2 regions of the Pantoea sp. GW821-FHT03E06 genome follow, and region 2 is predicted to be linked to the other one. Evidence: predicted binding sites of a transcription regulator. Region 2 holds the regulator's gene; the other holds the start of a gene.
The links. The regulator CRP, encoded in region 2, controls carbon source genes, mostly activating them, when cyclic AMP is high. The targets are predictions, from matches to a motif close to ATGTGANNNNNNTCACAT.
Positions count from the first base shown of each region.

Region 1: a site for CRP is predicted at 2,118-2,135, ahead of yrbN (protein YrbN). Genes of this name have one in related genera too.

Region 1 is NZ_JBWKUG010000001.1:555,988-560,186, reverse strand. Features, by position in the region: gene AC07WB_RS02545 (SDR family NAD(P)-dependent oxidoreductase) at 1-59, shown strand, start outside; gene AC07WB_RS02540 (DEAD/DEAH family ATP-dependent RNA helicase) at 128-2,038, opposite strand; gene yrbN (protein YrbN) at 2,055-2,111, opposite strand; gene nlpI (lipoprotein NlpI) at 2,216-3,100, opposite strand; gene pnp (polyribonucleotide nucleotidyltransferase) at 3,230-4,199, opposite strand, start outside.
Region 2 is NZ_JBWKUG010000001.1:3,830,920-3,835,118, forward strand. Features, by position in the region: gene AC07WB_RS17925 (hydrolase) at 1-25, shown strand, start outside; gene AC07WB_RS17930 (YheU family protein) at 22-240, shown strand; gene AC07WB_RS17935 (phosphoribulokinase) at 302-1,171, shown strand; gene AC07WB_RS17940 (OsmC family protein) at 1,252-1,656, opposite strand; gene crp (cAMP-activated global transcriptional regulator CRP) at 1,961-2,593, shown strand; gene AC07WB_RS17950 (YccS/YhfK family putative transporter) at 2,652-4,199, shown strand, end outside.

The sequences.
Region 1 (4,199 bases), 3.3 Mb from region 2:
CTTCAGAAGAGTCAGCTTACGTGAGTGGTGAACGCGTGCTGATTGCTGGCGGCGTGTAAAACTTACTTTCCACATGCATAAAAAAAGGGACGCATTCGCGTCCCTTTTTACTTTAAGCGTTTATCGCTTATGCGTCACGACGACGTGGTGCAGCGGCTGCACCCTCTTCACGACGTGGGCCACGACCACCTTCACGGCTGAAGCGTCCGCCTTCGCGGCCGCCTTCACGACGATCGGAGAAGCGACGTGGAGCGCCTTCGCCACGTGGTGCGCCATCACGCGGAGCACCGTTACCGCGACGTTCGCCGCCGGCAGGACGACGTTCGCTACGCTCATGCACCGGTGCATCACCCATCAACTGCATATTCATCGGTTTATTCAGAATACGCGTACGAGTGAAGTGCTGCAGCACTTCGCCCGGCATACCTTTCGGCAGCTCGATGGTTGAATGGGTACCGAACAACTTGATGTTGCCGATGTAACGGCTGCTAATGTCGCCTTCGTTAGCGATCGCGCCAACAATGTGACGCACTTCAACACCATCATCACGGCCCACTTCAATGCGGTACAGCTGCATTTCGCCAACGTCACGACGTTCACGACGAGGACGGTCACCATCGCGGCTGTCACGGCTTTCGCGTGGACCACGAGAATCACGTGAATCACGGCGATCACCACGGTCAGGACGATCGCTAAATTCACGACGTGCTGGACGCGGTGCTTCTGGTGGCAGAATCAGTGGACGTTCGCCCTGAGCCATTTTCAGCAGTGCTGCGGCCAGTGTTTCGATATCCAGATCTTCACCCGGCTGCATTTTGCTCAGCAGTGCGCGATACATGTCCAGATCGCTGCTTTCCAGCTGCTGCTGTACTTTAGCCGCGAACTTAGCCAGACGACGCTCACCCAGCAGCTCTGCGTTAGGCAGCTCAACTTCTGGAATGGTCAGCTTCATGGTGCGTTCAATGTTGCGCAGCAGACGACGCTCGCGGTTCTCAACGAACAGCAGTGCGCGACCAGCACGACCAGCACGGCCAGTACGACCAATACGGTGAACGTAAGATTCAGCATCCATTGGGATGTCAAAGTTTACCACCAGGCTGATGCGTTCCACGTCCAGACCACGTGCGGCTACGTCGGTCGCGATCAGAATGTCGAGACGACCATCTTTCAGACGCTCCAGCGTCTGCTCACGCAGTGCCTGGTTCATGTCACCGTTCAGTGCTGCGCTGTTATAACCGCTGCGCTCAAGCGCTTCGGCCACTTCCAGCGTGGCATTTTTAGTACGTACGAAGATGATGGCTGCATCGAAATCTTCAGCTTCCAGGAAGCGAACCAGCGCGTCGGTTTTACGGCCATATGCGGTCCAGTAAGACTGAGAAATGTCTGGGCGCGTTGTCAGGCTTGACTGGATACGCACTTCCTGCGGATCTTTCATGAAGCGTTTGGTGATACGACGAATCGCTTCTGGCATGGTTGCTGAGAACAGCGCGGTCTGATGACCGTCTGGAATCTGCGCCATGATAGTTTCAACGTCTTCGATGAAGCCCATACGCAGCATTTCATCAGCTTCGTCCAGTACCAGACCGCGCAGGTTAGACAGATCTAACGTGCCACGTTTCAGGTGATCCAGCAAACGACCAGGGGTACCCACTACCACTTGTGGTCCCTGACGCAGGGCGCGCAGCTGCACGTCATAACGTTGGCCGCCGTACAGGGCTACAACGTTAATGCCACGCATGTGTTTAGAGAATTCTGTGACGGCTTCAGCAACCTGTACCGCTAATTCGCGGGTCGGTGCCAGCACCAAAATTTGCGGTGCTTTAACAGTAGGATCAATGTTGTTTAGCAGCGGCAATGAGAATGCCGCGGTTTTACCACTACCGGTCTGCGCCATACCCAACACATCACGGCCAGCCAGCAGGTGAGGAATACACTCAGCCTGGATTGGAGAAGGCTTAACGTAGCCCATACCGTTCAGTGATTCGAGGATGTCGGCGTTCAGGCCAAGGTCAGCAAAAGTGGTTTGAATATCAGTCATGTAGTACACGTGCCTCTTAGATTGCGGCGGCCAGTCTACATAACTCGTCGTGAAAACTTTCAGTCATTTTCATCAAAAAGTGTGAACCGGCTCAAATTAGAAGTTTTGACGAACAGAAAAGCCCTCATCTCTGAAGATGATGACTTTACAGGTATTCAGGCAATAAAAGTTCGTCAGCTATTGCTGGTCAGATTCTGATAAATCGTCTTGTGTCTGGCCGAGTTGCGCCAGTTCCAACAATGCGTATCGGTGTTCAACAAAGTTGTTTACGTTGTTGGCCACCGCCAGTTTGAACAACGCTTTCGCGTCGTCCTTCTCCCCCAGACTTAGGTAGTACTTACCTAAATAGAAGTTGGTTTCACTGAGATGTTCAGCGAGCGAGGTGTTATCCGTTGCGTCCGCCTTGAGACGTTCCATCAATGTTTTTTCACTGATGTCGCCAAGGTAGAACTCGACAATATTCCATCCCCATTGGTCCCGGACCGCTTTGTCATGACGCTGTCTCAGCGTAACTTTCGCCTTGTCGGCATCCATATCGCTTTCAACGAGATAGAGCCAAAGGCTGCGGAAAGGATCGTTAGGATCGTCTTGATAAAACGCCAGCAGATCATCTTGCGCTAACTTGTATCGACCGCCGTAATAGAGGGCGATACCACGGTTTAAATGCGCATAGTTGTAAGTTGGATCAAGCTCAAGTACAGAATCAAACGCTTCATAGGCAGCATCAAAATTGCCTGCCTGCGTTAAGTATATACCGAGATAGTTAAATACCTCAGGCATATCTGGTCTTATAGACAGCGCTTGCGAAAAATCGTTCCGCGCTAATGCCCTCAGACCCAAACTATCATACAACACTCCGCGCTCATATAACAGCTGTGCGCGTTCATCATCGGTAAGGGCACGACTGGCAAGAATTTGTTCCATGCGCGCAAGAATGACTTCTTGCTGCAGTGTGGGCTGCAAAGGTACTGCCAGAACTTCGTTCTTACGCCAATTGGAGTTGCTGCATCCTGCCAGCGTGATAGCTGTCGCAACAAAACACCAGCGCAAAAAAGGCTTCATTTCCCACTCCCGAATACAAACATTGGGACAACCATCCTGTCATCCTCCTGCTGTGCACAAGGATTCCCGCCCTCGCGATGATCTAAATACCTCTCCCCGCAGAGCAGGGAGAGGCCAATCGGTAAACGCTTACTCGGCGTCAGATGCATCAGTGGCAGCGGTAGCAACTTCTTCCGCTGGTTTCTGCTCTGTCGCTTCTTTGATGCTCAGGCGTACACGGCCCTGACGGTCCACTTCCATGACTTTCACTGGAACTTCCTGGCCCATCTGCAGGTAGTCGGTCACTTTTTCAACGCGCTTATCGGCGATCTGAGAAATATGAACCAAACCTTCTTTACCGCCGCCAATGGCCACGAAGGCACCGAAATCAACGATACGTGTCACTTTGCCAGAGTAAACGCGGCCAACTTCGATCTCAGCAGTGATCTCTTCGATGCGACGAATGGCTTCTTTGGCTTTCAGGCTATCAGTTGCAGCGATCTTCACGGTGCCATCATCTTCGATTTCGATGGTAGTACCGGTTTCTTCGGTCAGCGCACGGATAACCGAGCCGCCTTTACCGATAACATCTTTGATCTTGTCTGAACTGATTTTGATGGTGTAAATGCGCGGCGCGAACTCAGAGATTTCCTGACGCGGCGTGCTGATTGCCTGTTCCATCACGCTCAGGATATGCAGACGTGCACCCTTCGCCTGGTTCAGAGCAACCTGCATGATTTCGCGGGTGATACCTTCGATTTTGATATCCATCTGCAGCGCGGTGATACCCTCGCGGCTACCCGCAACTTTGAAGTCCATGTCGCCGAGGTGATCTTCGTCACCCAGGATGTCAGACAGAACCACAAAGTTGTCAGCTTCTTTAACCAGACCCATAGCAATACCGGCTACGGCTGCTTTGATCGGTACACCTGCGTCCATCAGTGCCAAAGAAGCACCACACACAGAAGCCATTGAAGAGGAACCGTTTGATTCGGTGATTTCAGACACAACACGTACGGTGTATGGGAAATCAGCTTGCTTAGGCATCACTGCCAGCACGCCACGCTTCGCCAGACGGCCGTGACCAATCTCACGACGCTTCGGTGAGCCAACCATACCG
Region 2 (4,199 bases):
AACTTATCTGGATGTGCAATTGTGATTATTCCGTGGCAAGAACTTGAAGCAGAAACGCTGGAAAACCTGATTGAAACGTTCGTGCTGCGCGAAGGCACCGATTACGGCGAGCAGGAACGAAGCCTGATGCAAAAAGTGGCCGACGTGCGCCGTCAGCTGGAGCGCGGCGACGTGGTGCTGGTATGGTCGGAGCTGCATGAATCCATCAACATCATGCCGAAGGGTGAATTTCGCGGCTGATGCACCCAGCGGCAATTCGTGGTAACAATGCTCATCGCCGGACTTCACAGGGAGCTCTGTTATGTCAGCCAGGCATCCAATTATTGCCGTCACTGGTTCCAGCGGCGCCGGAACCACTACCACCAGCCTCGCCTTCCGCAAGATTTTCCAGCAGCTGAATCTGCATGCGGCGGAAGTCGAAGGCGACAGTTTCCATCGCTACACGCGTCCAGAAATGGACATGGCGATCCGTAAGGCGCGCGACCTCGGTCGCCATATTAGCTATTTCGGCCCGGAAGCGAATGACTTCGGCCTGTTAGAGCAGACGTTCAAACACTACGGTAAAACCGGGCTGGGCGAATCGCGTAAATATCTGCATACCTATGATGAAGCGGTACCGTGGAATCAGGTTCCGGGCACCTTCACGCCGTGGCAACCGCTGCCGGAAAACACCGATGTGTTGTTCTATGAAGGCCTGCACGGCGGCGTTGTCACGCAGCAGCAGAATGTGGCAGAACATGTTGATCTGCTGGTTGGCGTGGTGCCGATTGTTAATCTCGAGTGGATTCAGAAGCTGGTGCGCGACACCGGCGAGCGCGGTCATTCACGCGAAGCGGTAATGGATTCAGTGGTGCGTTCGATGGAGGATTACATTAACTTCATTACGCCACAGTTCTCGCGCACGCACATTAACTTCCAGCGCGTGCCGACCGTCGATACCTCAAATCCGTTTGCCGCACGGGAAATCCCGTCATTGGATGAGAGCTTCGTGGTGATCCATTTCCGTGGCTTAGAAGGGATTGCGTTCCCCTATCTGCTGGCGATGATTCAGGGATCGTTTATCTCGCACATTAATACGCTGGTGGTACCCGGCGGGAAAATGGGATTAGCAATGGAGCTGATTATGCTGCCGCTGGTGCAACGACTGATTGAAGGGAAGCGGATTGAATAAGAGTGATAGGTCGCCATTAATGGCGACACTACGAAATGAGCGCGTTTTGTAGGGTGCGCATTAATGCGCACCTGGAAACATCAACGTTCGATCACTTCATAGCTATGGGTGATTTCCACGCCTTTGCCCAGCATGATCGCCACCGAGCAATATTTTTCCGCTGACAAATCAACCGCGCGGGAAACCGCCTTATCACTCAACGCTTTGCCGCTGACAATAAAATGCAGGTTGATGTGGGTAAAAATGCGCGGTGCTTCTTCGCGGCGTTCAGAGGTGAGTTTCACTTCGCAATCGGCCACATCGCTGCGCCCTTTTTGCAGAATCGAGACCACATCAATGGCGCTGCAACCCCCTGCTGCCATTAACACCATCTCCATTGGACTTGGCGCTTTATCACCGGAATTCCCGTCCATTAACACCTGATGTCCGGATGAGGATTCTCCGAGAAAGGTAAGACCTTCCACCCATTTCACTCGTGCCTGCATGATTCTTTCTCCTGAAGCGGCGGTTTTGCCGCCAGAGTACGCTTTCACCTGATAAACAGCAATCCAGACTATTCCCCCGTTTGCTGAAGCGAGACAACACAAGACAGCTCGCAAAAGCTGTGCTACAAACAGTGCTGAAAATATTTTCGTCGTTACAGACGAAGGCGGGAAGAATCAAAAGCGTAGCTTAAGAATGACCCGGAATAATTTTTCCATTACTGGAAACGCTCGACGATTAAACCGCCTGACAGGGAAAAAATGCCCCCTGTATTTTGGGCACGATTACAACAGAGGATAATAGCGAATGGTTCTCGGCAAACCGCAAACAGACCCTACACTCGAATGGTTCCTGTCCCATTGCCATATTCACAAATATCCGTCCAAAAGCACGCTCATCCATCAGGGTGAGAAAGCGGAAACGCTGTACTACATCGTGAAAGGTTCCGTAGCGGTACTGATTAAAGATGAAGAAGGCAAAGAGATGATTCTCTCCTACCTCAATCAGGGAGATTTCATCGGCGAACTCGGTCTTTTCGAAGAAGGCCAGGAACGTAGTGCCTGGGTGCGTGCGAAGTCTGCCTGTGAAGTGGCTGAAATTTCCTACAAAAAATTCCGTCAGCTGATTCAGGTAAACCCGGATATTTTAATGCGACTTTCGTCGCAAATGGCGCGTCGTCTGCAAGTGACATCAGAGAAAGTGGGCAACCTTGCTTTCCTTGACGTAACAGGACGTATCGCGCAAACGCTGCTTAATCTGGCTAAACAGCCAGATGCGATGACTCACCCAGACGGCATGCAAATTAAAATCACCCGTCAGGAAATTGGTCAGATCGTGGGCTGCTCACGCGAAACCGTGGGTCGTATCCTGAAAATGCTGGAAGATCAGAACCTGATCTCTGCACACGGTAAAACCATCGTCGTCTACGGCACCCGCTAATTTCTTCTCACCCACGGCGTGATGGCAACATCGCGCCGTTTCTATTTGCGATGAGCTGATGTGGCGCCGAATCATCTATCATCCTGAAGTTAACTATGCACTGCGGCAAACGCTGGTGCTGTGCCTGCCTGTGGCTCTCGGCTGGCTGTTTGGCGATCTGCAAAAAGGTCTGCTGTTCTCGCTAGTGCCTGCCTGCTGCAATATGGCGGGTCTTGATACGCCGCACAAACGCTTTTTCAAACGCTTGATTGTGGGTGGTTCGCTGTTTGCCACCGGCAGCTTCCTGATGCAAATTTTGACCGCTTACCAGATTCCGCTGCCGTTGATCCTGCTGGCGCTACCGCTGCTGATCGGCGTGACCGGCGAAATCGGCCCGCTGCATGCACGCCTGCTGCCCGCCACCTTAATCGCTGCTATCTTTACGCTCAGCCTGGTTGGGCGCATGCCGATATGGGTGCCGCCGCTGCTCTATATTGGCGGTACGCTGTGGTACGGCTTGTTCAACTGGTTCTGGTTCTGGCTGTGGAAAGAGCAGCCGATGCGTGAATCGCTCAGCCTGCTGTTTCGCGAGCTGGCGGATTATTGCGATGCCAAATACACCTTACTGACACAGCTGACCGATCCGGAAAAAGCGTTACCGCCGCTGCTGGCGCGCCAGCAGAAAGCGGTCGATCTCATCACTACCTGTTACCAGCAAATGCATATGCTGTCGGCCAGCCGCGATAACAGTCACAAGCGCCTGACGCGCGCCTTCCAGGTGGCGCTGGATTTGCAGGAACACATCTCGGTCAGCCTGCATCAGCCCGAAGAGGTACAGAAACTGGTGGAGGAGAGCCACGCTGAAGCGGTGATCCGCTGGAACGCCAAAATCATCTCCGCACGTTTGCGCGTGCTGGCTGATGCGATTCTCTATCATCAGCTGCCGGATCGTTTTCACATGGAGAAACAGCTGGGTGCGCTGGAGAAAATTGCCCGTCAGCATCCGGATAACCCGGTTGGCAACTTCTGCCTCTATCACTTCAGCCGCATCGCCCGCGTATTGCGCACGCAGAAGCCGCTTTACACGCGCGATCTCATGGCCGATCGTCAGCGCCGCTTACCGCTATTGCCAGCGTTGCGCAGCTATTTATCATTCAAATCTACCGCGTTACGCACCGCGGCCCGCTTCGCCGTAATGCTGATGTTTGGTAGCGCGCTGGCGCTGTTCTTCAACATTCCTAAACCCTACTGGATTCTGATGACCATCATGTTCGTCAGCCAGAACGGCTACAGCGCCACGCGCGTGCGTATTCAGCACCGTGCGCTGGGCACCTTTGCCGGTTTGCTGATTGCCGCCGCCTCGCTGCGGCTGGCGGTGCCGGAGTCGATCACTCTGCTATTTATGCTGGGCATCACGCTGGCGAGCTATCTGATCACGCGGAAATATTACGGCTGGTCGATGATTGGCTTCACCGTCACCGCGGTGTATTCACTGCAGCTGCTATCGCTCAACGGCGCGCAATTCTTGTTGCCGCGCATGATGGACACGCTAATGGGCTGTTTGATTGCTTTCGCCGGTATGATTTGGCTATGGCCACAGTGGCAAAGCGGGCTGCTGCGTAAAAAT